Regions from separate parts of the Pantoea folii genome, predicted to be linked through region 3. Evidence: predicted binding sites of a transcription regulator. Region 3 holds the regulator's gene; each other region holds the start of a gene.
What was found. The regulator Fur, encoded in region 3, represses iron uptake genes when iron is present. The targets are predictions, from matches to a motif close to ATAATAATGAGAACNACTATCAA.

Region 1: AC1MDE_RS18515 (Nramp family divalent metal transporter) is a predicted target of Fur. The motif match lies at 5,111-5,133, and genes of this name have one in related genera.
Region 2: exbB (tol-pal system-associated acyl-CoA thioesterase) is a predicted target of Fur. The motif match lies at 3,024-3,046, and genes of this name have one in related genera.
Region 4: AC1MDE_RS01900 (TonB-dependent siderophore receptor) is a predicted target of Fur. The motif match lies at 4,306-4,328, and genes of this name have one in related genera.

The regions. Positions count from the first base shown of each region.
Region 1 is NZ_JBWXON010000016.1:127,489-134,980, reverse strand. It holds gene AC1MDE_RS18540 (rhodanese homology domain-containing protein) at 1-796, opposite strand, end outside; gene AC1MDE_RS18535 (cysteine dioxygenase family protein) at 789-1,379, opposite strand; gene AC1MDE_RS18530 (ABC transporter substrate-binding protein) at 1,376-2,359, opposite strand; gene AC1MDE_RS18525 (LLM class flavin-dependent oxidoreductase) at 2,359-3,447, opposite strand; gene AC1MDE_RS18520 (NupC/NupG family nucleoside CNT transporter) at 3,640-4,830, opposite strand; gene AC1MDE_RS18515 (Nramp family divalent metal transporter) at 5,200-6,441, shown strand; gene AC1MDE_RS18510 (DUF2502 domain-containing protein) at 6,502-6,849, opposite strand; gene mgrA (L-glyceraldehyde 3-phosphate reductase) at 7,009-7,492, opposite strand, start outside.
Region 2 is NZ_JBWXON010000003.1:280,515-288,006, forward strand. It holds gene AC1MDE_RS06285 (Csu type fimbrial protein) at 1-108, shown strand, start outside; gene tcuC (MFS transporter) at 276-1,598, opposite strand; gene exbD (TonB system transport protein ExbD) at 1,780-2,202, opposite strand; gene exbB (tol-pal system-associated acyl-CoA thioesterase) at 2,208-2,936, opposite strand; gene AC1MDE_RS06305 (TRAP transporter substrate-binding protein) at 3,290-4,264, shown strand; gene AC1MDE_RS06310 (TRAP transporter small permease) at 4,314-4,820, shown strand; gene AC1MDE_RS06315 (TRAP transporter large permease) at 4,836-6,122, shown strand; gene metC (cystathionine beta-lyase) at 6,256-7,446, shown strand.
Region 3 is NZ_JBWXON010000030.1:30,824-38,315, reverse strand. It holds gene glnS (glutamine--tRNA ligase) at 1-744, shown strand, start outside; gene AC1MDE_RS24820 (hypothetical protein) at 979-1,374, shown strand; gene fur (ferric iron uptake transcriptional regulator) at 1,436-1,885, opposite strand; gene fldA (flavodoxin FldA) at 2,241-2,771, opposite strand; gene ybfE (LexA regulated protein) at 2,907-3,182, opposite strand; gene ybfF (esterase) at 3,351-4,115, opposite strand; gene seqA (replication initiation negative regulator SeqA) at 4,364-4,909, shown strand; gene pgm (phosphoglucomutase (alpha-D-glucose-1,6-bisphosphate-dependent)) at 4,935-6,575, shown strand; gene kdpE (two-component system response regulator KdpE) at 6,655-7,329, opposite strand.
Region 4 is NZ_JBWXON010000001.1:382,218-389,709, reverse strand. It holds gene AC1MDE_RS01910 (Gfo/Idh/MocA family protein) at 1-941, opposite strand, end outside; gene iolE (myo-inosose-2 dehydratase) at 952-1,875, opposite strand; gene AC1MDE_RS01900 (TonB-dependent siderophore receptor) at 2,081-4,249, opposite strand; gene AC1MDE_RS01895 (glycoside hydrolase family 5 protein) at 4,592-5,782, shown strand; gene AC1MDE_RS01890 (ABC transporter substrate-binding protein) at 6,111-7,007, shown strand; gene AC1MDE_RS01885 (amino acid ABC transporter permease) at 7,004-7,492, shown strand, end outside.

The DNA of each region.
Region 1 (7,492 bases), on a different contig from region 3:
GCTCTACGCCTGCGCGATCGGCAATGCCTCGTGCATTACTCGCCGCCTGGCGCTGTGCCGTTTCGCTGGTTTCACCGTAGCGGCGCGACTGACCTTTATCCAGATCGTGTCCTGCCAGCGTCCAGCCAATCGTGCCGTTGCGCAGCGCAAACACCGGATTACGGATACCGGCATTCACCAGCGACTGGGTGCCGATGATGCTGCGCGTGCGGCCCGCACAGTTCACAATCACCGTGGTTTCCGGTGATGGCGCGAGATCACGCACGCGCAACACCAGCTCACCGCCCGGTACGCTGGTGGCGCCTGGAATGCTCATGGTCTGGTATTCATCAAAGCGACGCGCATCCAGCACCACTACATTGGCGTCGCTGTTGATTAAGCTGTGCACTTCATCAGCTGACAGGGAAGGGGTGTGATTGTGATGTTCAACCAGTTCACCAAAGGCTTTGCTCGGTGAATTGACATCAATAAACAGCTCACCGCCGGCTGCCTGCCAACCCGTTAAATCCTCTTTTAACAGCGCCACATTGCTATAGCCCAGCGCGGCAATACGCTCTGCTGCTGCCTGCGCCAGACCCTCGTCGTTATCATATAAAGTGATGGAGGTTGTGGATTGTGGAATGCGGTCCAATAGCTCCAGCTCCAGTTTTGAGAGCGGGATATTCACCGCAAACAGCGGATGGCCGGTGGCAAACAGTGCTTCGTCGCGCACATCAACAATCGCCACTTCCTGCTGCTGACGCAGAGCCTCAAGAATGTCCTCCGCCTGGCGGAAAGGGAAAACGGTTTTACTCATGTGATAGATCCCAAATGTTCGGTAAGTAACGGTTGCTGTAACCGGAGATAAACTGTTTTTCACTGCCGTCTTCGCGATACACCGCGCGTTTTACCGCGCCAATGTTGGCGCCATACACGTGGATGCTGATTGACACGCGATCGTCATAGGCATTGCTGACGCGATGGATATCGCCCACGGTAGGAGAGACGGCTTCGACACTGCCGGGATCGAGCCGTATCGGCGCACCATCCGGTTGCAGGCCGTTCTGCCCGGGCTGCCAGGATTGCGAAATCTCCGCGCCACGCAGCATGCCAATTAATCCCCAGACGCGATGGTCGTGAATCGGCGTTTGCTGGCCTGGCCCCCAGACGAAGCTCACCACGGAGAAACGCTGTCGGGCATCGGCATACAGCAGATATTGTTGATAGTGTTCGGGATGCGGCTGGGTATAAGCCTCGTCCAGCCAGTCGTCATGCCGGATCAGTTCGCCCAGCCAGGCGCTGCCCTGTTGTAGAACAGTGGCTTCATCGGGATTCTGGTCGAGCAACGTAGCCAGATTACCGACAAAGTCGCGTAAACGATGATGCTGATAGGCACTCATGATTTATCTCCCGGCGCGCTTTTGGCGACCTGATTGGCCTGAGCAGACAGGCTAAAATCAAAGGCTTTGCTGACATCGATCGCTTTCGGCAGCACCTGATAGCGATGGAAGAAGTCAGCCGATTTTTGCAGGGTGGGGATCAGGCTGGCATCAAACACCAGCGGTCGAATGTGCGCATCGGCTATCCAACTGCTGGTGATGTTGGTGGGCATATTGAGTGTTTTACCCAGCACGCTGGCGAACTCCTGCGGATGTTGCTGCGCCCAGATTTGTGCCTTAGCCAGGCGCGCCAGCAGATCGGCAATGGCTTTATGTTTACCTGCATCATTGATCGCTTCGTCACGCGCCAGCGCATACGAATAGCCCGACATAATGCCTTTGCCACCGCCGTCAGCGACGCGCACCGTACCATCCACAGCAGTGGAGGTGGCGATATACGGCTCCCACGGCGCCCACGCGGATACGGCGCCGGAGGTCAAGGCGGCTCGGCCATCAACAGGTCCAAGGAATCGCAGCGTGACATCGTCTGGTTTTAATCCCGCACGCTCCAGCAAGCCAAGCAGCAGATAGTGACCCCAGCCACCACGATTTACTGCGATTTGCTTACCTTTCAAATCCTGTAAACGGTGAATTCCGGCATCGGGACGGGTCAGCAGCGCGATACTGTCAGGATTGTTTTGCCATGCGCCTACCGCTTTCACCGGCGCGCCAGCCGCAAACACAAACAGGAACGGCAGATCGCCGGTGAAACCGACATCCAGTGCGCCGGCATTTAATGCTTCCTGCACCGGTGCACCCGAATCAAACGCCGTCAGTTTCAAATCGTAGGGCAGATTATTGAGTTCGCCCGACGCTTTTAACGCGGCAAAACGATCCCCCTTAACATCGCCCAGGCGCAGTGTGACTTTATCAGCGGCGAACAGCGGATTGAGCGTGGAGAGTGCCAGCGCAACACCGGTAAACAGTGCAGCCAGCCGCATCAGGCGCTCCTTTTGTCAGCGGCGTTAAGCGCTGCCACTTTCTCGCGCGTCAGCGGAATCAGCTCCTCACCATATTCCACCGCATCATTCAATGGATCGAAGCCGCGAATCAGCACGCTGTGAATGCCGAGGCGATAGTAGTCTAGCAGCGCGTCGGAAACCTGATCGGCGGTGCCTACCAGTGCGGTGGAGTTGTAGCCGCCTTGCACCAGTTTAGCCACGCCGGTCCATAGCACTTTGTCCAGGCGATCGCCTTCATTGGCGGCAGCCAGCAAACGCTGGGCGCCAACGCTTTGCGGCTTGGGTTTACCAAAGGCGAAGCCGGTCTCTTGCAACTGCTTCTCGGCCAGTTCACGGATATGCTCGGCACGTTCCCAGGCCTCTTTCTCGGTTTTCCCGACAATCGGACGGAACGAGATATTGAAATCAATCTCACGCCCGTGCTGAGCCGCAGCGGCTCGCACATTGCGTACCGTCTCTTCCGCCCCTTTCAGCGGTTCGCCCCACAGGGCAAAGACATCGGCATGGCGCGCAGCGACATCAATCGCTTCCTGAGACGATCCACCAAAGTATATCGGCAGCTTTTTCTGCGCAGGTTTGATGGCGGAAAACGCCTGCTCAGCCTGGTAAAAATGTCCCTTGTGATCATAAGGCTGGCTGGATTCCAGACTCTGCTTCAGCACGGCAAGAAACTCATCGCTGCGCGCATAGCGTTCGGCTTTATTCAGGAAGTCACCATCACGACGCTGCTCGACATCGCTACCGCCGCTGATGATATGCACGGCCAGCCGACCATCGGTCAGTTGATCCAACGTTGCCAGCTTGCGTGCGGCCAGTGTCGGTGCGACAAAGCCCGGACGGTGTGCGAGCAGGAATTTTAGTGTTGAGGTGTGTGCCGCAGCATGTGCGGTCACCAGAAAGCCGTCGGGTTGATCGGACCAATAGCCCACGAGAATGCGATCAAATCCCGCTTCTTCATGGGCGCGGGCGAAACGCGCGATGTAATCTTTATCGAACAGCGGACCGCTGGCGGGAATGATTTCGGAAGCCAGGCGGTGGCCAATCATGCCAAGAAATTGAATGCTCATACGATTCTCCAGATGTGACGTTATGGAGAAAAGCTACGGGCGCAGGCAACCGGGACGGAAATTCAATATTGTGCAAAGGTTTTGCGTCAGGTGGGGAAGCGGCGAATGACGGGGATAAAAGGGGTGAAATGCAAGATAGAACAGAAAGGCATAATTAAGAAGAGAAGGGCGAGCCGCAGCTCGCCCTGAACATCAGAAGGCCAGAACCAGACCGGCGATAGCGGCAGAGAGCACGCTCACCAGGGTTGAGCCGTACAGCAGTTTAAGGCCGAAGCGAGAAACCACGTTACCCTGTTCTTCGTTCAAGCCCTTAATCGCACCCGCCACAATCCCGATAGAGGAGAAGTTAGCGAAGGAGACGAGGAACACAGACAGGATTCCTTCTGCGTGCGGTGACAGCTGACCAGCAATCTTCTGAAGATCCATCATCGCCACGAATTCGTTAGAAACCAGTTTGGTTGCCATGATACTGCCAACCTGCAGCGCTTCACTGGACGGCACGCCCATCACCCACGCAAACGGATAGAACACGTAACCCAGCACACCCTGGAAGCTGATGCCGAAGATCAGATCAAACAGCGCGTTCAGACCTGAAATCAGGGCGATAAAACCAATCAACATGGCGGCAACGATGATCGCCACTTTGAAACCGGCAAGGATATATTCGCCCAACATTTCGAAGAAGCTCTGACCTTTGTGCAGATCCTGCAACTGCAGATCTTCTTCGCTATCGACGCGGTAAGGGTTGATCAGTGACAACACAATGAAGGTGCTGAACATGTTCAATACCAGCGCGGCCACCACATATTTCGGCTGCAGCATAGTCATATAAGCGCCGACGATGGACATGGAAACTGTCGACATTGCCGTAGCAGCCATGGTGTACATGCGACGCTGTGACATTTTGCCAAGGATATCTTTATACGCGATAAAGTTTTCTGACTGTCCCAAAATCAGAGAGCTTACGGCGTTGAAGGATTCCAGTTTGCCCATACCGTTGACTTTTGACAGCACGGTACCGATGCCGCGGATCACCCAAGGCAGGATACGGAAATGCTGCAAAATACCGATCAGCGCGGAGATAAACACGATCGGGCACAGAACATTCAGGAAGAAGAACGCCAGGCCTTTGTCGTTCATGTTGCCGAATACGAAGTTAGTCCCTTCGGCAGCATACTTCAGTAGATGGTCAAACAGACCCGCGAACCCTTTGACGAAGCCAAGGCCAGCTTCAGAGTTAAGGAAGAACCACGCCAGCAGAACTTCGATCACCAGAAGCTGAACGATGTAACGAACGCGGATGCTTTTACGATCGTGGCTGACCAGCAAGGCCAGTACGGCTACCACCACTAATGCCAAAAGAAAGTGCAAAATATGGGACATGTCGGCTCCAAATTTGAGGAGGGTTGTATTTTGTTGCGTATTCTATGTAACGCGTTACTTAAAAACGAGATCAAAACCACATTATAAGTATTCGGTATCGACAAATTTCTAAGAATAGTCTCACCGCTCACAACCTCTTCACAAAGCCTTCACAAGAAATATCCACAAAAACATTGTCTATAAAATAACCCGGGAGTAGAGTGATTCCTGTTGCAAACATTTTGGCAAGAACTGGCTTTACCGCAAGGTATAGCAATGGCTATACTTCATAGCACCATCTATTATTACGATAACTATAATCAAATTTCACTTGCCTTGAGCGCCCGTTAAGCTGCATGGGTCAACAAGCGTTAGGACAGGGTCCACACTATGTCAGAAAGTCGCACCGCTGAGCGCGCCGCTCGCGGAGCCAGAAAAATCAAGCTCGCGCTGCTTGGCCCTGCCTTCATCGCGGCAATTGGTTATATCGATCCCGGTAACTTTGCCACCAACATTCAGGCGGGTGCGGCCTACGGCTACAAACTGCTGTGGGTGGTGGTCTGGGCCAATGTGATGGCGATGCTGATTCAGCTGATGTCAGCCAAACTTGGCATCGCCACCGGTAAAAACCTTGCCGAGCATATCCGCGATCGCTTTCCACGCCCGGCAGTGTGGTTCTATTGGGTGCAGGCGGAAATCATCGCCATGGCCACTGACCTCGCTGAATTTATTGGTGCGGCACTCGGCTTTAAATTATTGCTGGGGATTTCGCTACTACAAGGCGCCGTGCTCACCGGCGTCGCCACCTACCTGATTTTGATGCTGCAAAGCCGGGGGCAGAAGCCGCTGGAGTTGGTAATTGGCGGCCTGCTGTTGTTTGTCGCCGGTGCCTATATTGTTGAGCTGTTTTTCTCGCAGCCGAAAGTGAGTGAATTGGTCACCGGTATGGCGTTGCCTTCGCTGCCTACCTCTGACGCCGTGTTCCTCGCTGCCGGTGTGCTGGGCGCCACCATCATGCCGCATGTAATTTACCTGCACTCGGCACTGACGCAACACGGTAACATTGGCAGCAAAGCGGATCGCTACTCGTCCACTAAACTCGATGTGGCGATTGCCATGACCATTGCCGGCTTTGTCAATCTGGCGATGATGGCGACTGCGGCGGCAGCTTTCCACTTCAGCGGGCATACCAGCATTGTGGATCTCGACCAGGCGTATTTGACGCTGCAACCTTTGCTGGGCCGCGCAGCAGCCATTGTGTTTGGATTAAGTCTGGTGGCGGCAGGCTTGTCTTCTACCGTGGTGGGAACACTGGCGGGACAAGTCGTGATGCAGGGCTTTATTCGCTTCCATATTCCGCTGTGGCTACGTCGCACCATCACCATGCTGCCTTCCTTTATCGTGATCTGGGCCGGATGGGATCCAACGCGCATTCTGGTGATGAGCCAGGTACTGTTGAGTTTCGGTATCGCACTGGCATTGATCCCGCTGTTGGCCTTTACCGGCAACCGCGAGTTGATGGGCGATGAGATGGTCAATTCGCGCCTGATGCAAAACGCCGGACGCCTGATAGTGGTGCTGGTGGTGGCATTGAATCTCTATCTGTTGGTCGGTGAGGCGCTCGGCTGGTAACGCTTCGGCTGGTCAAGACGAAAAAAAGAAAATCCCGGCTATCAGGCCGGGATTTTTGTATTAGTGGTGGTGGTGATCATGCCTGTCATCATGACGATGGTCATGGCGCCAATGCTCACGGCGTTCCCGCTCATGCCAGCGGCGTTCACGCTCACGTTCGTAAGCCTGATGACGACGCCACTCTTCATGACGCCACCAGCGATGATCGTTGTAGCGATAACGGTCATTCCACCAGCGCGGCTCACGCCAGCGTCCGCCATCCCAATAGTAACCACGACGATCGCGATCGCCGAGATGCAGCGTGACACCCGGAGCCAATGTAAGGGTGGCGCTGTTGGCTTCTGCTGTGTGCATCGCCAGGGGTGAAAGTGTTGCCAGCAAGGCGGCAAACAAAATTGCACGTTTCATAACTTCTCCTTTTCAGTGGCTTATCACTGCCACCGTTGCGCTAGTGTGCCACATCGGTCCAGTGTTGCCTTGAGAGTGAGTCTGAAAACGTTGCGGGAAATCTGAATTGAGAATTTTCTGCTGCGGAAAATACCCGGCCTGAGCCGGGTAGGTAATCGTTTACACTAATATGTTATGAATCGCTTCGATCTCTTCAGTTGTCAGCTCGGGCTGGCTTAGCATCTCAACGGCATCATCAATTTGCGCAGTTTTACTTGCACCAATCAGCACCGAAGTCACGCGTGCATCACGCAGCACCCAGCTCAGCGCCATTTGCGCCAGCTTCTGCCCACGCTGTTGGGCGATCGCCTGCAGCTTACGCACTTTTTCCATCTTCTCTTGCGTCAACTGGCTCTCATTAAGGAATTTACTGCCGCTGGCGGCACGGGAATCCTCAGGGATGCCTTGCAGATAGCGATCGGTCAGCACACCACCCGCTAGCGGAGAGAATGCGATGCAGCCGACGCCATTATCACCCAGCACATCCAGTAGACCTTGCTCTTCCGGTGCACGTTCGAACATGGAGTATTTCGGCTGATGAATCAGGCAAGGTGTGCCGAGATCGCGCAGAATGGCAATCGCTTCGGCTGCTTTATCTGCCGGG
Region 2 (7,492 bases), on a different contig from region 3:
GATCTGGTAACGCGCAACTTCACCTATACAGCGCAGATTCTGACGACGCAGAATACGCCAGCGGCGGGGAGTTATACGGATAGCGTGGTGGTGGATCTGTCGTTTTAGGCAGGGCATGAGCGACGATGTCGCTTGTTAAGAGGCACGATGATTGCGTTTCACTGCGCCATACCCACATATCTGCATAAACAAAAAAGCAGCCCCTTCAACAAGGGGCTGCTTTACTCGAATCGCTTCTTAACGGGCTGATATGAGGCCCGTTGTCAGCCAGGGCGTTACAGCGAAGCTCCCACCGGCGTGCCGCCATGGCGCGCCTGATACTGTTTCACCATGCGGCCAATCAGCAGCGTCCCGATCAATCCGCACACCGCCGCGAATGACAACCACACGCCGGGCATCGCTTTATCACCCGTGGCATGGATCAGGTAGCTTGAAACTGCTGGCGTGAAGCCACCAAACAGCGCGGTCGCCAGACTATACGCCAGTGAGAAGCCGGTGGCGCGCACTTCAGCCGGCATAATTTCCGCCAGATAGACCACCATCGCACCGTTATAGCTGGCATACAGGAACGATAACCACAATTCCGCTTCCACCAGATGCGCAAAGGTGGGCGATCCCACCAGCCAGTGCAGCACTGGCCAGGTGGTAAGAATCATCAGGATAGTAAAAGTGATCAGCAGCGGGCGGCGTCCTATGCGATCCGACAGCGAGCCCATGACCGGCAACCAAATCAGGTTAGAGATGCCGACAAACAGCGTCACCATAAAGCTCTGCTCGTCGCTCATCATCAACACGGTTTTGCCAAAAGTCGGGGTGAAGGCGGTGATCATGTAGAACATCACCGTGGTGGTCACCACCATCAGCATCCCCGCCAGTACCAATGCCCAGTTCTCACCGACCGAGCGCATAATCTGTCCCATGGAAGGATGCTGCTTGCGCTTGCTGAACGCTTCGGTTTCTTCCAGCATGCGGCGGATCCAGAACAGGAACGGCACAATCATACAACCGACCACGAACGGAATACGCCAGCCCCATTCGGTGACCGCATCCTTCGCCAGCAGATGGTTCAGGCCGAGGCCGAGCAGCGCCGCGAAGATCACCGCAACCTGCTGGCTTCCAGACTGCCAGCTAACATAAAAACCTTTGCGTCCTTTTGGTGCTACTTCAGACAGATAAACTGACACACCGCCCAATTCCACACCCGCAGAGAAGCCCTGCAGCAAACGACCCAGCAGAATCAGAATCGGTGCGGCGGCACCCAGCGTGGCATAGCCCGGCACCAGGGCGATGGTGAGTGTGCCCAACGCCATCAAGCCCAATGTCAGCAACAGTCCTTTACGGCGTCCGTGATGGTCGATGTAGGCACCCAGAATAATCGCGCCAAGTGGACGCATCAGGAAGCCCGCACCAAAGGTCATCAGCGTGAGCATCAATGAAGCAAAGGGATCATCTCCGGGGAAAAAGGTTTTGGCGATCGCCGTAGCGTAATAGCCAAACACCATAAAATCGTACATCTCAAGAAAGTTACCGCTGGTAACGCTAAAGATGGTTTTGGCCCCGCCTTGCGATGGCTTTTGTAAAGATTGACTCACGCTCATGTTGTCCTTCCTGGGTTTTTCTACCGTTGTAGCGGGTTGCGCCAGGAATAGATGTGATCAGCCTCACCATTGCAGTTTACAAAAGTGATACCAAAAGTAACGAGAAATTAACATTAACGGCGGGAGAAAATAGAAAGGGCCGCTTTCGATGGCGGCCCTTATGAGCGATAAGAGGGGGGATTTATTTCTTCACCGTCTCCATGCCCATCAAACCAATCTTCAGATAACCCGCTTCACGCAATTGATCCATCACGCTCATCAGGGTTTCATAATCCACTGACTTATCCGCCTGGAAGAAGATGGTGGTGTCTTTCTTGCCTTCGGTCTGCGCCGTCAGCGCATTCACCAGCGTCTCTTTGGTGACCGCATCGTTGCCGATATAGATCTGCTTATCTTCCTTAATAGATAGATAAACCGGTTTTTCCGGACGCGGTTGCGGTGCGCTGGTGGAGGCAGGCAGGTTAACACGCACATCCACCGTGGCTAATGGCGCGGCGACCATAAAGATGATCAGCAGAACCAGCATAACGTCGATAAACGGCGTCACGTTGATTTCATGCATTTCGCCATCGCCTACCGAGTCATCGTTTAAACGCATCGCCATAATACTTATCCTACGCGCAGTTTCTGTGCCGCCGTCGGACGGGTCGCTTCTTTCGCGGTGTCCACATTGCCGAGATCCAGATCGCGGCTCTGCAGCAGCATCACCTGCGCCGCAACATCACCCAATGAGGCTTTGTAGCTGGCAATCATGCGCGCGAAGACGTTGTAGATAACAACAGCAGGAATAGCAGCAACCAGACCAATCGCGGTCGCCAGCAACGCTTCTGCGATGCCCGGCGCCACAACAGCGAGGTTGGTGGTCTGGGTTTTAGCGATACCGATAAAGCTGTTCATGATGCCCCAAACGGTACCAAACAGACCGATGAAGGGTGCAACAGAACCGATGGTAGCGAGGAAGCCGTTACCGCGACCGGCATGACGGCTGAATGCCGCAACGCGACGATCAAGGCGGAAGCTGGTACGTTCCTTAATGCCATCAAGGTCTTCGGTACCTGCAGAGAGTTCCAGCTCATTCTGCGCATCGTTCAGCAACACCGCACTATGGCTGTTACTTTTGAAGCTTTCAGCGGCGCGGTAAGCATCATTAAGCGAACGCGCTTCGCCCAGCGCCTGCTGTTCGCGTTTCAGGCGACGTTTCGCCCCGCTCAGCTCAGCAAACTTGCCGAAGAAAATCGCCCAGGTGACAACCGAGGCCAGTAACAGGCCAATCATCACCACTTTTACCACGATATCGGCATGCTGATACATGCCCCAAACGGAGAGGTCCGTTTGCATCAAATCACTGGCTACCACGCTGCGTCTCCAACTTCTGTTGCACAGTTCACGATTGAAGCGCGGATCATAGCAAAAAAATTGACCGAAGTGATAGTAGTTCTCATTACTATTTACAAACGATTAATGCTTCAATTTCTAACAATCTATGTGGTTTTTATGGATGCGCTGGCTGATGTTTTACAAATGTGACCTAAATTGAAAATTTATTAAAACATCGTTTCAAAATGTGATGTATTTCATCCAATCAACATTTGACCACTTTTTCGCCAGCGCAATTTCACTATTCTGAGCCAGCCCTTCCCGATTGTGGTGTGCCTGACACCGCTAATGATCACTAAGCTGGAGCAATAATAATGACATCTAAAAAACGACTCACGATTGCAATCTCTTCTCTGGTTATGCTGCTGGCGAGTGGTGCTCATGCCAAAGTGTTAAAAGTCGCGGAAGTACAGCCCGCCGGTTATCCCACTGTGGTCGCGCTGCAGCATATGGGCGATAAGTTAAAAGAAGCGACGCAAGGACGATTAGAGTTGAAGGTTTACGCTGGCGGCGTGCTGGGCGATGAGGATCAAACGCTGCAGCAGGTTCAGCTCGGCGCGATTGACATGATTCGCGTCTCGCTGGCTCCTGTCACCACTATCGCCCCTGAAACCAGTGTGCTAACCCTGCCCTATGTGTTCCGCGATGAAGACCACATGCACAAGGTGCTGGATGGCGATGTCGGCAAACAGATTGTCGAAAAATTCGATAACGATCCCCGCACTCGCATGGTGTTCCTCGGCTGGACCGACGCGGGCACACGCAACATGATCACCAAAAAACCTCTCACCAAACCCGAAGATTTGCAGGGGATGAAAATTCGCGTGCAGAACAGTGCCATTTCACTGGCCACGCTGAAAGCGATGGGTGCCAATCCTGTGGCAATGGGCGTCAGCGAAGTGTTTAGCGCCATGCAAACTGGCGTGGTCGATGGCACAGAGAACAATCCACCGACGTTTGTCGCCCACAACTATCTGCCCGTGGCGAAGTACTACACCCTGAGCGGCCACTTTATTCAGCCGGAGATGATCCTGTTCTCTAAAGCTTCGTGGGGACGGCTTTCCGCAGAAGATCAGGCGCTGCTGAAGAAACTCGGCAAGGAAGCGCAGGATGAAGAGCGCCAGCTGTGGGCCACTTACACCGCCCAGTCAGTGCAGAAAATGAAAGCCGGCGGCGTGACATTCCAGGACACCAACCGCGATTACTTTATGAAAGCCACGCAACCGGTGCGCGACCAGTTTGGCGGCAATTATCAGGATCTGATGAAACAAATTGCGGATGTGAAATAACCCTCTCAGCGCCGCGCGACCACGTGGCGCCTTGCTCAGGTAACGAAGCATGAATGCATATTCCCGTTTGATGGATGGGCTCTATTTGTTGTGCATGGGCATCGCGGCGGTAGCCCTGTTGATTATGGTCGCGGTGATACCCATCGGTATTTTCGCGCGCTATGTGCTGAATGGTGCCCTCTCATGGCCGGAGCCGGTCGCTATCGTCTGCATGATCATCTTTACCTTTATTGGTGCGCCCGTCGGATTGCGGGCAGGCACACACATTTGTGTGTCGATGGTGACCGATCGCCTCTCTGAGGCTGCACAAAAATGGGCACAACGGCTGTGCAACCTGCTGCTGATCGTGGTGTGCTTAATCCTGCTGCAGGCCAGCTACAGCTTGTGTGAGGCCATGTGGATTCAACCGCTGGCGGCCTTGCCTGCTGTGACGTATGGCGAAATGTATCTGCCCATTCCTATCGGCGCGCTGTTTACGCTGCTGTTTGTGATCGAGCGAATACTGAATGGCGATCAAAGTCAGCGTCCGCTGGTGACGCTGGGCGGCACACACTAAATTCGGAGCACTAAAATGGATGCTTTCATTCTGGTTGGTAGTTTGGTGTTGCTGCTGTTGGTCGGCTTTCCGGTGGCCTTTGCCGTCGGATTTGCTGCCTTTATTGGCGCCTGGTGGATCGATTTGCCATTGGAAGCCGTGGTGATTCAGATCACCAACGGGGTCAACAAATTTTCACTCCTCACCATTCCGTTCTTCATTCTGGCCGGGGCGATCATGGCCGAGGGAGGGATTGCCCGACGCCTGGTAAACTTTGCCTATATCTTCGTCGGTTTTATCCGCGGGGGCTTGTCGTTGGTGAATATCGTGGCGTCGACATTTTTTGGCGCGATTTCAGGATCGTCAGTGGCCGATACCGCCTCGATCGGATCGGTGATGATCCCGCAAATGGAGCAAAAAGGTTATCCGCGAGATTTTGCCGCCGCCGTGACCGCCAGCGGTTCGGTGCAGGCGGTGTTAACGCCGCCCAGCCATAACTCCGTGATCTACTCGCTGGCCACCGGTGGCGTCGTTACCATATCCTCGTTGTTTGTTGCGGGTATTATCCCCGGGCTGATGCTGGGATTCTGTTTGATGGTGATGTGCCTGGCGTTCGCACGCAAGCGCGGTTATCCCAAAGGCGAAGCCATTCCGTTGCGTCAGGCGGTGAAAATCTTCTTCGATGCGTTCTGGGGACTGTTTACCATCGTCATTATTTTGGGCGGTATTCTTTCCGGCATTTTTACCGCTTCGGAATCCGCTGCGATCGCCTGCCTGTGGGCGTTTTTTGTCACGATGTTCATCTATCGCGATTTCAAATGGAATCAGCTGCATATTCTGGTGTTTCGTACCATCAAAACCGTCACCATTGTGATGGTATTGATTGCCTTTGCGGCGGGCTTTGGCGCAGTGATGACCTTTATGCAACTGCCGACCATGATCACCGATGCCTTCACCAGCATCTCTGATAATAAATACGTGATTCTGATGTGCATCAACGTGTTACTGCTGGTGATCGGCACCTTGATGGACATGGCCCCTATTATTCTGATTTTAACCCCTGTCTTGCTGCCCGTTGCCACCAGTCTGGGCATCGATCCTGTGCATTTTGGCATGATTATGATGACCAACCTGGGTATCGGTCTGATTACCCCGCCGGTCGGTACCGTGCTGTTTGTTGCCAGCGCCGTCAGTAAACAGAAAATTGAGCAAGTGGTGACGGCCATGCTGCCCTTCTACGTCACGCTGTTTTTCATCCTGATGCTGATCACTTACGTGCCCGCGCTATCGCTTTGGCTGCCGCATGTCATGGGTGTGATGTAACGCGAAATCGCAGGGACGCGCTTTTGCCCGGCCAATTCATCGACTGACTCCGATAATCCGCAATCAGGGTCAACCCACTGCGGTGTTTCGTGGTAACGTGGATGTTTTGTGGTAAGTGTCAGGAAAGGCAGTGATGGCAACGAATAAAATTGATACCACGCTGGTTAGCGCGGGACGAAGCAAACGTTACACTCAGGGCTCAGTTAACAGCGTCATTCAGCGCGCATCTTCACTGGTTTTTGACACGGTTGCTGACAAAAAACGGGCGACGGCAGGTCGTGCATCGGGCGAGCTTTTTTATGGTCGCCGTGGCACCCTCACCCACTTCTCGCTGCAAGACGCCATGACCGAACTGGAAGGCGGCGCGGGTTGCGCGCTGTATCCGTGCGGTGCAGCGGCAGTATCTAATGCGATTATCTCTTTTGTCGAAGCGGGCGATCACATTCTGGTGAGCGGCGCCGTGTATGAACCAACGCAAGATTTCTGCACCAAAATTCTCAGTAAGCTGAATGTCACCACCACGTTCTTTGATCACTGCATTGGCAGCGAAATCAGTGAACTGATTCAGCCGAACACGCGCGTGGTATTCCTCGAATCTCCCGCCTCCATCACCATGGAAGTGCAGGACATTCCCGCCATCGTCGCCGCCGTGCGTGCGAAAGCGCCCGACGCGATCATCATGATTGATAATACCTGGGCGGCGGGCGTGTTGTTTAACGCGCTGGAGCATGGCATCGATATTTCGATTCAGGCGGGCACCAAATACATTATTGGTCACAGCGATGCGATGATTGGCACCGCCGTCGCCAATGAACGTTGCTGGCCTCAGCTGCGTGAAAATTCGTACCTGATGGGCCAGATGGTGGATGCCGATACAGCGTATATGGCCAGTCGCGGCTTGCGCACGCTCGGTACGCGTTTGCGCCAGCATGAAGAGAGCGGTTTGCAGGTCGCCGAATGGCTGGCCGCTCAACCGGAAGTGGCGCGCGTCAACCATCCGGCGCTGACGCAGAGTAAAGGTCATGAATTCTGGCAGCGCGATTTCAACGGCAGCAGCGGGCTGTTTTCCTTCATCCTGAATGAAAAATTGAGCCGTGAGCAGCTGGCGAATTACCTCGATCACTTCCACCATTTCAGCATGGCTTATTCCTGGGGTGGCTATGAATCCCTGATTCTGGCCAACCAACCGGAAGAGCTGGCAGAGATTCGCCCGGCAGGCGGCGTCGATTTCGACGGTACGCTGGTGCGTTTGCATATTGGTCTTGAACACGTTGATGACCTGCTGAACGACCTGAAAGCGGGCTTTGCGCGCTTAAAACAGTAAATATTTAAACAAAACCTAAACCATTTCGTGTCGCATCGGTGAGATC
Region 3 (7,492 bases):
GAATTCTGCCGCCGCATCGGCGTGACTAAACAGGACAATATCGTTGAGATGGCGTCGCTGGAATCCTGTATTCGTGACGATCTCAATGAGAACGCACCACGCGCGATGGCGGTACTTGACCCGTTGAAAGTGGTGATCGAAAACCTGCCCGCCGGCCACGAAGAAACGCTGACCATGCCTAATCATCCAAACAAGCCGGAGATGGGCACGCGTGAAGTGTCGTTCAGCCGTGAAGTGTGGATTGATCGCGCTGACTTCCGTGAAGAAGCCAACAAACAGTACAAACGTTTGATTCTGGGCAAAGAAGTGCGTCTGCGCAATGCTTATGTGATTCGTGCTGAGCGTGTGGCGAAAGACGAAGAGGGTAACATTACCTGCATCTATGCCACTTGTGATGTTGACACCCTGAGCAAGGATCCGGCGGATGGTCGCAAAGTGAAAGGTGTGATCCACTGGGTTTCCGCCATTCATGGACTGCCAGCTGAGTTCCGTCTTTACGACCGTCTGTTCAGCGTGCCAAACCCCGCGGCGGCTGAGGATTTCCTCACCACCATTAACCCGAACTCGCTGGAGATCAAACAGGGCTTCGTGGAGTCTGGTTTGCGTGAAGCGGCCACTACCGCAGCTTATCAGTTTGAACGTGAAGGTTATTTCTGTGCCGATAGCGTCTACTCACAGCCGGGTAAATTGGTGTTTAACCGCACGGTTGGACTGCGCGATACTTTCGCGAAGATTGGCGAGTAATATCTTTCGTCAATAGCACAATATGATCATGAAAGGGCGAGCAATCGCCCTTTTTTATTGCCTGTAATTCGCCACGAGCAATTAATTATGCTGAAGGCGGCAAGCTGAGCTTGTTGTCTATTTTGCGACAATTCTGACTTTAGCAAAATTAACCCATTTGCGAGTGTGAAAAATTGTATTTCAGGTAGGCTATGCGCTCTCAACAAAGCTCTGCGGGTTATCAAAGGAAATAAAATGACAAGTCTCGCCCTGGAAGCTAAGCATAGTGTGGTGGTATTACATCAGCTTATTGAACGTGTTTTTAACCAGGTAGAAGGCAGTGATGACAGCATGGAACTGCTATTGTCACACTTTCACCCGGATTTCAAAATGGTGACGCCGCTGGGTAAGCAGCTGGATCTGAATGAGACCGAAGTGCTGTTTCGCAAACTGCACGGTCAGCGGGAAGGGCTGCGCATTGCCACCAGTGAGCATGCCATCATTTCTCAACAGAGCCAGGAAGTGACGATTCAGTATCGTGAACTGCAGATGTTGAACGGCACCCATCAAACGCGCATCTCTTTGGCTGTGCTGGATTGCAGCACCACCATTCCTCGCTGGCGCTACCTCCACGAGACCTTTATCGCTTGATAACAGGCATAAAAAAACCGGTGACCAGCACCGGTTTTTTTATATTGCATAGCACACTCAATTACTTATCGTGGAGCGTCTCGTCTTCGCGGCAGTCTCCCAGTGCACAGTGGCCGTACAAGTACAGGCTGTGGTTACTGAGTTTAATGCCATGGCGAGTGGCAATCTCACGCTGACGCGTTTCGATTGATTCATCGCTGAATTCGATTACTTTGCCACAATCCAGGCAGATCAAGTGGTCATGGTGATGCTGCTGAGTCAGTTCGAATACGGATTTGCCGCCTTCGAAGTTATGACGGGTGACGATACCCGCGTCATCAAACTGGTTAAGAACGCGATATACCGTTGCCAGGCCAATCTCTTCGCCCATATCGATCAGGCGCTTATACAAATCTTCCGCACTGACGTGATGGGACTCGGGGCCCGGTCCCTGAAGCACTTCCAAAATTTTCAATCTTGGCAGAGTGACTTTCAGGCCAGCCTTCTTCAATGCGGAGTTGTTGTCAGTCATTCGGATATTGTCCTGTTACTTTGCATGTCACTTACGGCGCAGGGGCCTTGAATGTTTAGGTCACACGTATTCTCATTTGCGTCTCATTATAGAACTCAAGCAGTGAAATGAAAACCGGGGTATCGCGCAAATCAACAAAAGTCGTAAGGATAAACATCGCCTACGTCAGCGCGGAACGGTGTGGTTTGGGTTTCCATTTCACTCAGCCTCAGTCAACAATCAGAGGAATAAGCGGATGACCATTGCGGGTATTCTACAGATTTGCGGGGAAAAGTTAAAAAACCGTAGCTATTATTTTTATAGGAAATTCCTTTGTCCCAATGTGAGCCAGCGCTCACATTGGGGAGGCGAGGCATCAGGCTTCGATGATCTCTTTTAACTGCAGCTCATCAAAAATCTGTTTCACCCAGGCATCAACACGTTCGTTGGTCAGCTCAGGTTGACGGTCTTCGTCAATTGCCAGGCCGAGGAAGTGTTTGTCATCGGCCAGACCTTTAGAGGCTTCAAAATGATAGCCCTCGGTCGGCCAGTGGCCCACGATCACCGCGCCATTTGGCTCAATGATGTCGCGAATCGTGCCCATCGCATCACAGAAATATTCTGCGTAGTCTTCCTGGTCGCCACAACCAAACAGCGCCACCAGTTTGCCATTAAAGTCGATCTCTTCCAGCGAAGGGAAGAAGTCATCCCAGTCACACTGTGCTTCGCCGTAATACCAGGTAGGAATGCCCAGCAGCAGGATGTCGAACGCTGCGAGATCTTCTTTGGTGCTCTTAGCAATGTCATGCACTTCGGCGACATCTTTACCCAGTTGTTTCTGGATCATTTTTGCAATGTTTTCAGTGTTGCCGGTATCGCTGCCGAAGAAAATGCCTACGATTGCCATGGGTTAAGTAACCTCTTAAAGCCTGATTGTGAAAGTAAGTCAATTGACTGCACATGTTAGCGAATGATAGCAGACCGTTGAAAAGGGCGGAACGAGTAAAGCCTGAACTTTGTGTTCCTGCGTGCGGTCAGCGCGCTAAGACAGTTTGAGTTGCGCCAGCAGCATTTGTTCAATCAACTCGCTGCGGCTGATGTTTTGTTGCTCGGCCAGCGTGTTCAGGGCGTCAACCGCTTCGCTGGACATTTTCAGCTCAACACGACGCAGCCCTCGCACTTTATCGCGCTTGAGCTGGTTACGTTTGTTGATACGCAACTGTTCGTCACGTGTCAGCAGGCTGGTTTTGGGTCGACCAGGACGCCGCTCGTCTGCAAAAAGATCAAGCGTGGTACGGTCTGTCTGTTCTTTTGCCATGATTTGTGAAACTGAGTGGGCGCGAACGGCGGAAAGGCGCTGCGCGATTTATACATTATCGGCCCGACCACGGCGAAAAAATCATCCGCGGCAAATTTTTAGCGCGACATCATACTCCAGCACCATCCGCGACGCCAACCCTAAACCGCATACGGCAAGCTTTTGCTTTTACAGGTTAAAAAAGCGACGAACTGCGCGCAAAACCGCATCAGGTTTTTCAGCATGTACCCAATGACCGGCCCCGCTAATCACGTGTGCGTGTGCCTGCGGGAACTGGCGTAGCAGTGCATCGCGGTGCTGATTGTCGAGGTAAGGAGAATCGCCACCGCGGATAAACAATGCGGGATGTGGCCAGGCGGGAACTTCTTCCCAGCCAGAAATCGTGGTGTAGTTGTCCCACAGCACCGGCACGTTAAAGCGCCACTCGCCCTCGACAAAGGACTTGAGGATAAACTGAATTACCCCCTCTTCAGTGACATGTTGACGCATCACCTCGGCCGCTTCGCTACGACGCGTTACACCCGCGGCGGTGACGGCGCGAATACCGGCAAAGATTTCATCGTGGCGGCGGGTTTGGTAATCCACGGGCGCGATATCGATCAGCACCATCTTCTCAATACGTTCGGGGGCCACTGCGCTCAATGCCATGGCGATCTTACCGCCCATCGAGTGACCTATCACGCCAGCGCGTTCAATCTGGTGTGCATCCAGCGTCTCAACGATATCTTGCGCCATGGCGTGATAATTCATCACCTCACTGCGCTCAGATAAACCATGGTTGCGTACGTCCACTTGTAGCGTGGGGCGAGCATCCCGTACGCCGCGTGCCAGCACGCCAAGGTTATCCATGCTGCCAAACAGGCCATGAATTAACAGAATCGGGGACGCTTCAGGGGGAGATTGTTCAGTTTGCAGACAGGCGTTCAAAATCATGGCTAAAGTTCTTACGGTTGTGACCTTGGCTTAGGGTATCATGGATTCACCTGTCCAGGAGCCAGCCGGCCAGGCATTAGGGCATATTCCGACTTTTGCCCTGAAACGACGCCAGCGCTATCGGCTGCCACGGATTTAACTTTATAATCCTTATGTTAGAGCCCGCTCACGTTTTGCACAGCTCGATTTTGCTAAGGCCGTTGCAATAAAGCGTGGTTCTGTCATTTGCCAGAATTGTACGGAATAAGATGAAAACGATTGAAGTTGACGAAGAACTCTACCGTTATATTGCCAGCCACACGCAGCACATTGGTGAAAGCGCCTCGGATATTTTGCGCCGCATGCTGAAGTTTACCGCGGGCCAGACCGCACCGACTGCACCTGTCGCTGCGGCTTCGGCTTCGGTCAAGGAAGCGCAGCCAGTGCGCAGCGAAGCGCGTCCTCAGGATCGCGTACGCGCCGTGCGTGAACTGCTGCTCTCTGATGAGTATGCTGAGCAGAATAAGGCGGTTAATCGCTTTATGCTGGTACTGTCAACGCTCTATCGTCTTGATCCAGCTGCCTTTGCTGAAGCCACTGCCTCGCTGCAGGGCCGCACTCGCGTCTATTTTGCGGGTGACGAGCATACGCTGCTGCAAAATGGCACCCATACTAAGCCGAAGCACGTTCCTGGCACACCGTACTGGGTGATCACCAATACCAATACAGGCCGCAAATGCAGCATGGTGGAACACATCATGCTGGCGATGCAGTTCCCACAGGAACTGACAGAGAAAGTTCGCGGCACCATTTAAACTGAAGCGTCAGGGAGAAGCGCCAATGGCCAATCACCCCCGTGCCGGGCAGCCTGCCCAGCAGAGCGATTTGATTAACGTTGCACAATTAACCTCGCAGTATTACGTCCTGAAGCCAGATGCGGCGAACCCGGACCATGCGGTGAAATTTGGCACTTCTGGCCACCGCGGCAGCGCGGGACGCCAAAGCTTCAATGAAGTGCACATTCTGGCGATTGCGCAAGCCATCGCGGAAGAGCGCAAAAAGAATGGCATCACCGGTCCGTGCTACGTGGGTAAAGATACTCACGCACTGTCTGAGCCGGCCATTCTGTCGGTGCTGGAAGTGCTGGCGGCGAACGGTGTAGATGTGATCGTGCAGCAGGACAATGGCTACACGCCAACGCCGGCGATCTCCAACGCCATTCTGGAACACAACAAACGCGGTGGCGCGCAGGCGGACGGTATCGTCATCACGCCTTCACACAACCCGCCAGAAGACGGTGGCATCAAGTACAACCCACCAAACGGTGGCCCGGCTGATACCAACGTCACCAAAGTGGTGGAAGATCGAGCTAATCAGCTGATCAAAGGTGAGCTGAAAGACGTGAAGCGTCTGCCACTGGATCAGGCTTGGGCAAGCGGCCATATCGTTGAGCAGGATCTGATTCAGCCTTATGTGGAAGGTCTGGCTGAGGTCATTGACTTCCCGGCAATCCAGAAAGCGGGCCTGAAAATCGGCGTTGATCCGCTGGGTGGTTCCGGTATCGCGTACTGGCAGCGTATCGCTGAACATTACAAGCTGGATCTGACCATCGTTAATGATGCAGTCGATCAGACTTTCCGCTTCATGCATCTGGACAAAGATGGCGTGGTGCGTATGGACTGTTCGTCTGAGTGCGCGATGGCCGGTCTGCTGGCGTACAAAGATAAGTTCGATCTGGCGTTTGGTAACGACCCGGATTACGACCGTCACGGCATCGTCACGCCTGCTGGCCTGATGAACCCGAACCATTATCTGGCGGTAGCGATCAACTACCTGTTCCAGCATCGCCCGCAGTGGGGCAAAGATGTGGCTGTGGGTAAAACCCTGGTCTCCAGCGCAATGATTGACCGCGTGGTCAACGACATCGGTCGCAAGCTGGTTGAAGTGCCAGTCGGCTTCAAATGGTTTGTTGATGGTCTGTTTGATGGCAGTTTCGGTTTCGGCGGCGAAGAGAGCGCGGGAGCTTCCTTCCTGCGCTTCGATGGTTCCGCCTGGTCAACCGATAAAGACGGTATCATCCTGTGCCTGCTGGCAGCCGAAATCACTGCGGTGACCGGCAAGAACCCGCAGCAGCACTATGACGAACTGGCAGCACGCTTCGGCGCGCCAAGCTATAACCGTCTGCAGGCGCCGGCGACCTCAGCGCAAAAAGCGGCACTGTCTAAGCTGTCACCGGAAATGGTGAGTGCTGACACGCTGGCGGGCGATCCGATTACTGCACGTCTGACCGCAGCACCGGGCAACGGCGCGTCAATCGGTGGTCTGAAAGTGATGACTGAAAACGGTTGGTTTGCTGCGCGTCCGTCAGGCACGGAAGACGCTTACAAAATCTACTGTGAAAGCTTCCTTGGCGCTGAGCATCGCCAGCAGATCGAGAAAGAAGCCGTAGAGATTGTCAGCGAAGTGCTGAAAAACGCGTAATTAAACGTCGAGGCGCGCTATGTGCGCCTTTTCACGCGTTTTCTATGGAACGACCCATGTGACAACATGGGTCGTTTTTTTATGGCATAAACCGATAGCCGATACCGGTTTCGGTCAGCAGATGGTTGGGTTGGGTGGGATTGCTTTCCAGCTTCTGGCGCAGGTGTCCCATATAAATGCGCAGATAATGACTATGCTCCACCGCATTCGGCCCCCACACCTGATTCAGCAACTGACGCTGCGTCAGCACTTTTCCGGCATTGTTCAGCAACAAACTCAGCAGGCGAAACTCGGTGGGCGTCAGGTGAATTTCCTGTTCGTTACGCAGCACGCGGCGCGCAGCCAGATCGACACTCACCTCCCCAAATTTCACGATCGGCTCAGGCTGGCTGCTTTGATGGCGACGTAACGCCACACGCACGCGGGCCAGCAATTCGCCAATACCAAACGGCTTGGTCAGATAATCATCGGCACCGGCATCCAGTGCATCGATTTTGTCCTGCTCATCACTGCGCGCAGACAGCACAATCACCGGCATGCTGCTCCACTGGCGCACTTCACGGATAAAGTCGTTGCCGTCGCCATCCGGCAGCCCAAGATCGAGGATCACTAAATCCGGCTTTCGTGTCGCTGCTTCAATCAGCCCGCGCTGTAATTGCTCCGCTTCCACAATTTTCAGACCTTCGCTTTCCAGCGCCAGGCGCACGAAACGGCGAATCTCTTTTTCATCTTCAACAATCAAGATGGTCGTCACGCTGACTCCTGCCACAGGTAAAGTTAACACGGCACTTTATCAAGAATTGGTCACCGCGTCCGTCATGATGTTTGTAACGGTGCAATATCCATATTTTTACAATTATGTAACTTACTTTCAGCGAAAGTCGAAAAGCACAAAAAAAGACCGAAATTAGTGGTCG
Region 4 (7,492 bases), on a different contig from region 3:
ATGGTTTTAAAGCCGCGATCGTGTTTCGCATCGCCATAACGTGCAATCTTCAGTTCGTTAAAGCGCTCACCGTCCATGATGATGGTGCCTTCGGTGCCCGAGATTTCCCAGGCAATGCCGAACACTTTTCCTGCGGAGATGCGTGAAGATTCAATCACGCCACCGGCGCGGTTCTCGAAAGTGACGAGCGCCTGGAACTGATCGTCGTTTTCCACTTTCAAACGCGCCGCCTGTTTATCTGCCTGGGCCCCATAGCCTGAACCACCACCTGCAGCAGGACGCGTGTCAATAAACAGCTGCTCCTGTCCTACCACGCTCTTGATCGGCCCCATCAAATATTGCGCCACGCTCACCACGTGTGAGCCTAAGTCACCGAGTGAGCCAGACCCGGCCTGTTCGCGCGAGCAACGCCAACTCCATGGCAGCTCGGGATCGTTGAAAAATCCCTGATCGAACCAGCCACGGAAGCGTGTCGGTGTGCCGATGTCACCGCGATCGATCATCTGCTTCGCCAACTGCGCTGCCGGCGTTTTGATGTTATTGAACGCCATGATGGTTTTCACACCTGCTCGCTCAGCTTCCTGGGTCAGGGTTTGCGCTTCCTGCAACGAAACGGTGAGCGGCTTTTCGCAGTAGACGTGTTTACCTGCACGAATCGCGGCCAGCGCCATGTCGAAGTGCATGCTATTAGGCGTGGTGATATCAACAATATCGATTTCAGGGTTGTTCACCAGCGACTGCCAGTCCGCCGTGCTGTGTTGAAAGCCGTAGCGTCGAGCCGCTTCTTCGGCCAGTGCGGGCGTGACATCTGCCAGCGTATGCAGAACGGGTTGCAGCGCCAGGTTACGATACAGTAAACCCGCGCGGCGCCATGCATCGGCATGTGCCTGGCCCATAAAGCCTGAACCGATCAGGCCAACATTCAGTGTTTTTCCAGCCATCAGCGGCTCCTTAAGCGTTTGCAGGTAAAATGTGTTGGGCAACAAAACGTTGTGCGCGAGTCACGGTCTCCAATGGGGGCGCTTTCGCCGGATCCTGCTCGGCTTCCACCACCATCCAGCCCTGATAACCGCTGCGAGCGATAAACTCTGCCAGCGGTCGATAATCAATGCCGCCGTCGCCTGGCACGGTAAACATCCCTGCGAGCACGGCTTCGTTGAAAGTCATACCGCTGGCTCGCACCTGTTGCAGGCGATCCAACCGCACATCTTTTAGATGGATGTGGCAAATGCGGTCAGCGAATTCCTCAATAAGTTGCGTATAGGAGAATCCGGCAGCGGTGGCGTGACCGGTATCCAGTAACAGGCCAACGGCGGGCGAACAGGCATTTAACAGCGCACGAATTTCCGGCAGCGTTTCGGCCACCATCATGAGATGGTGGTGATAGGCGAGGCGTAAACCGTATCGATCAAACAGGGCTTCGGCAAAGTGGGAAAGGCGATCGGCATAGTCGGCGACCTGACTCTCCGGCAACAAACGTCGGGTGCTCAGTGGCACATCCAGCGCGTTGTCAGCCATCCAGCCGCATTCGCCGTACACCATCACGTTGGCGCCATTTTCCTGCAGCAGGGCGGCATGGTTGTGCACCGCATCCAGCTCCTGCTCAACGCTGCGTTCGGTGAGAAATCCGTCATGCCAGCCTGACACCAGTTGCAGTTGATGTTGTGCCAACAGCTGCTTCAATGCACCCGGTTCACGCGGGAATATGCGACTTAGCTCGACGCCCTGAAATCCGGCCTGTTTCGCTTCTTTCAAACAGTGTTCGGCCGAGGTCCCTGCGCCGAGGTATTGCAGCACTTCATTGACCCAGGAGAGTGGGCTGACGCCGAGTTGAGGTGCGGGGTGACCTGTGCGATAAAACGCTTCTTTGATCATCGGTTATATCCTGTAGGGGAGATAGCGATGAAATTAGCGGATGCGATGTGCAGCGGCGAGCGGTTATTTGACGTAAAACCATCAAAATTTGCAGGCTAAACGTCAAAAAAATATTGATGTGATTTTGGATGGAAATTGATGGGTTAACAGGGAGATAGGAATGCAAGTCATTAGAGGTGGCCCTTAGAAGGCCACCCATCAGGACTCAGAACGACAGGGTGACGCCAGCGTAATAGGCGCGGCCCGGTTCGTTGTAAGTTGAAGCACCTTCATCTTCACGATAAATGCGCTTATCAAACAGGTTGTTAATACCCGCATTAGCACGCAAATTTTTAGTGATGTCGTAATTGAGGTTCAAGCCGACGATGGAATATGGCTTGATTTCACGTTGTGAAAGACCTCCAGGTCTTCCCTCAATAACTGTTTCTGCATTTTGGCGCGGTTTTTGGCGGCCATACTGCGTCCAGTTGATATTGGCGCTAAGGCTATCAGTTGCTTGCCACTCTAATTGTGAGTTGATAGTAAATTCAGGAATGACCGATAGAGGATTTCCGGTCTTCTTACTTTCTGAACGGAACATGTAAGTCGCATTAGACCGCCACTCAAGTGTGTCCGCAATCAATGGAATAGTCAGGTTCCCTTCCAGCCCCTCTACAATGGCTTTGCCTCCATTCTCCCACTGAAGCACGTTGTAAGTACCATTGGTGTAGACAACATCAGTACCGGATACAATTTTGTTTTTGTAATCGTTACGGAAGTAGGTGATACCAGCGACATAACCCGCGTGGTTAAACTCTAGTCCCACTTCTTTATTGACGCTCACTTCAGGATCGAGATTGTCATTCCCTAATAAATAACATTGGGATAGGCCAATTGGGCAGCCATTGCCACGTGTTGATAGTAGGTAGCCGGGAGTTGATTGATATAAGTTAGGCGCCTTGAATGCCCTCGCAATACCCGCTTTGAGCGTAAAATAGTCGCCCAATCCTTGCGAAATATTCAGGCTTGGACTCCAGTTAGCACCAAAAGCATCATGATAATCAAAGCGTAAACCCGGAATAATTTCAGTGCTGTCAGTGGCGGCAATATTATCTTCAAAATAAAGAGAACTTATCGTGGCGGAGTTAGTACTGCTGCGCTGAGACGGATCGCCTGAACTACCTGGCAAGTAAAGGTTTGTACTTGCAGATTGCATTGACGCAGGGTCATTAAGCTCATCGTGGTTCCATTCCGCTCCCAACGTCACGGTTTGGTCCACCAATAATTCCAGTGGGAAGTTTATTTCTCCGCCAGCACGATAACTTTCCAGACGACTGGTCGAATAAACATTACTGTTAATCATCCCTTCAACACTTCCGGCAGTGCCTTCTTTCAAGCGAGTGTTATTGGTCTTCTCGTAGTTGAAATTAAGTTTGGATGTGCCCCAATCCCAGATACCGTTATGAGTGACGCCATAGCTCTGACGATATAAGCGGTTTGTTTCACTGCCGTACAGAGATTCAACTAAACCACCTGCACTGCTATTTCCATTGCTGTTCTGCGTGTCGCCCGCATAGATATTGCCCTGACGGCTATAGCCGTAGGAGAAATCAACGATCTGAGTAGGGGTGATTTTCCATGACAGTACACCGTTAATATCTTTATTACGTACCCCTTCCCGTCCCGCAGCATAAGAGCCGTTTTGAGCGGTATTGATATCATAAGCATCCGCATCGGTGCGGTTGATATTGCCATACAAACGCATGGTTAATGCATCGCCAGCCAGTGGGCCACTCAAATTGAAGTTGGCGCGACGCGTGTCACCCTCTTTACTGTTTTCGGGCTGATTGGTGAACAGTGACAGCGATCCATGCCAGTCATTGGTCGGGCGCTTTGTGATGATGTTCACCACGCCGCCAGCCGCACCGGAACCGTAACGCGCGGCGGCTGGGCCGCGAATCACTTCAATACGTTCTACCATCTCCGCGGGCACCCAGTTGGTATCACCACGCGAGTCACGTTCGCCGCGCCAGCTGTAACGCACGGAGTTACGCGAACTGACCGGCACGCCATCTATCAGGATTAAGGTGTTTTCCGGGCCCATGCCGCGAATATCAATCTGACGGTTGTTACCACGACTACCGCTGGCCCCGTTACCGGTCAGGTTGACGCCCGGCATTTTGCGGATGATATCGGAGAGGTCGTTAACCGGTGGACTTTTCTTAATGTCCTCAGCGGTAATGGTGGAAACGCCAGGCTGTTGTTTCAGACCCTGTTCTGCAGTGACGATCATCGATTCATCGTCAGCCAGTTTTTCCGTGGGTTCTGCGGCATAAGCAGGTGAGGTGAGCAAGGCTGCCACAATCAGTGCAAGAGGGCGCTTCCTGACATACAAAGTTACATTCACTTAAATCTTCTCCCTGAAGTATTAACATATGTAAGCAAATGCGCATGATAATGAGAATGTTTCTCATTGTATATGCGACAAACCGGCGTCTCCTTTTTTTCTCCATGATTGGTGCTAAATGCGGGGGAAACGTGAAGAAACGTAAAGCCAGAGTGACGTTTGTGCTTAAAAAACGTTGCGGAGGAAAAGCGTTCATCAAACTGTCATCAATTCCTTGCAAATCAGTAGACTAAAATCAGTGATAACGCACAGTAACTACATGGGAATCCGTTTAGCTTCGAGCCTGCACCAAAAAGGGTGCCTGGGACTCTCATAAATCAAGGAGAAAGTGTGCGCCAGATCATACAAACCTTTACATTCCTGTTACTGATTTCGTTCACTATTTCTGTTGCCAGAGCCGCCGATAAGATGGATTTCTGGCTGCAACCTCAACATGGCGGCAACAGTTTTAATCGCATTCCACCCAATACTGCTTATTTTAATGCTCTCCACACTTACGGTGCCTCTTGGGTGCGGCTCTCCTGGGATAAATGGCCCACCAAACAGCGTGATTTTCTGCTGGGCAGTGCGGATCGCTACCAGGGATTAGTGGCGGAAGATGTCGCCACTTTGAGAAATGTGCTGGATAACGCTGAGGCAGCAGGGTTGAAAGTGGTGATTACGCCGCTTTCCTTACCCGGCATGCGATGGTCACAAAATAACGGCGGACAGTTCGACGACCGGCTGTGGCAAGACAACGCTTTCTGGCAGCAAAGTGCCCGTTATTGGCGTGACCTTGCGGCTGCATTGCAAGACCACCCTGCAGTAGCGGCATACAACATCATTAATGAACCCGCACCGGAGAAAATGGGCGGTCTGGACGAACATGCGTCTGCCGCAACCATGAAAAGCTGGTATCTGCAGCACAAGGGTACCGCGCGGGATTTACCGGAGTTTTACCGCACCGTGATTGCGGCGATTCGCGAAGTCGATCAGCAGACGCCGGTGATGGTCGACAGTGGCTGGTACGCTGCCGCCGATGCCTTCACGTATTGGCCACAGCCGCTCGAAGATAAACGGGTGTTATATAGCGTGCACATGTATGAGCCTTATTCCGCCACCAGTGCACCGAATGCCAAACGCAAAGCGCCCTGGCCTTACCCGGGTAAAGTCCCGTTTGCGGGATTGCAGCAACAGTGGGATGCACAACGCGTGGCAGAATATTTAGCGCTGCCGTTTGAGTGGGCGAAAGCGCGCGGCGTGGCTCGCCATCAAATGGTGGTAGGGGAGTTCGGTTGTGTGCGCACCTTGCCAGGCTGCACACAATATCTGGAGGATGTATTAACGGTATTGGATCAGCAGCAGGCACATTGGGCGTTCTACAGCTTCCGTGAAGACAGCTGGGATGGTATGGATTACGAACTGGGCGACAAGAAAGTGTCGTGGCAATACTGGCAGGCAGCCGAGCAGAATTTACCCGATATCGTTCCACGCCATGCGACTAAAGAGTTTGAGCCTATACGCAAACGCTTAGAACAATAATGTCTTGCTAAGAAGAATACGTTCATAAGCCATGGCAAAAGCAGGCTGCCGAATACCTGACTAAATCTGAATACCTCACCTGAAACCGCGCCATCGCTGGCGCGGTCATCCCCGGCACCACGGGCACTACGTTCTATTCCCGAATTATGGCAATAGATATCCGTTTTTCGCATTTGTGATCGCTGCACATCTTACTGAGAATGGCTCCGGGACGTTCAGAGGATGAAAATTTCTTTCCGCCGTAAGGTGAGAAAGAAGAAAAATACATCGCTACCTCAACGCCTTTTCCCTACAGGGAAACATTTATATATATCAGGAGAAGGTTCCAGTGAAACTCGCCAAAGGTATCACCTTGCTTGCACTTGCATTGAGTGCGCACACCGCGTTTGCCGCCGATCAATCCGTCCCAACTGACAGCTCACTCCATGTTAAGGCCGACCCGGCACTGAAAAGCTTGCTGCCGGCGGATGTGGTTAAGCGCGGCTACATCGTGGCAGGAACCAACCCAAACACGCCGCCGACCACCTTCTATAAAGAAGACAACAAAACCCTGGCCGGACGTGAAATTGACGTGATGAACGCCGTGGGCGAACGCTTAGGGATCCAGGTCCAGTGGCGTGACACCGGCGGTTTCGACAACATCATTCCCGGCCTGAAAACCGGTCGTTACGATGTTGCGCTCTCGAACATTAATGCCACCGCGACCCGCGCCAAAATTATCGATTTCGTGAGCTATTACGATGCCAGCCTGTTGGGCATTATCTCGCGCAAAGATGCCAATGTGGCACCGTTCAAAACCCTGGACGCCGTGTGCGGCCTGGAAGTTGGCGCAGGTTCAGGCACTACGCAGGTGACGCGTCTGGAAGAAGCCAGCAAAGCCTGTGAAGCAGCGGGTAAAAAGCCGATCAAAGTATCCGTATTCCCGGATCGTCCAGCCGGTGTTCAGGCTGTCGTCAGCGGTCGCGTGCCGATGTTCCTTGGCCCGTACGAAGGTCTGCTGTGGCAGGCGAAAGTGATTAAACCTATCACCCTGAGCGGCGAAATCACCGTGCATGACGCGCCTGTTTCTGTGGCTTTCCCGAAAGATTCTGCGCTTGAGCCTGCGGTGCAAGCGGCACTTAACTCGCTGATCAAAGATGGTAGCTACCAGAAGATCCTCGACAACTGGGGCATCGGTTTTGGCGCGGTTAAAGAATCCAAACGTAACCAGGAAATCTTTCAATGAGTGATGTACGTGACCACACCGATGATTTGAAAATTGTCGGCAAACGTTACTACGGACGCTGGCTGAGTGCGCTGGTGGTGCTGTTGTGCGTCGTGGCAATGGCGCACTCGATGATTAACAATCCACGCTTCGAATGGAGCGTGATTGCGGAAAATTTCACCGGCGAATCGATCTTGCAGGGCGTATTAATGACGCTGCAACTGACGGCGATTTCGGTGGTGCTGGGCTTTGCGTTTGGTACGGTGCTGGCGCTGATGCGCCTCTCATCCAACCCCGTGCTGGTGGGCGTGAGTTGGTTCTATACCTGGTTCTTCCGGGGTGTGCCGATGCTGGTGCAGCTGTTCCTGTGGTACAACATTGCCGCACTTTATCCGACGATTTCACTCTCAATCCCAGGCCTGGGCGAGCTGTGGAGCACCCAATCTAATGCGCTGGTGAGTCCATTCAGTGCGGCGGTGATCGCGCTGGTGATGCATCAGTCTGCC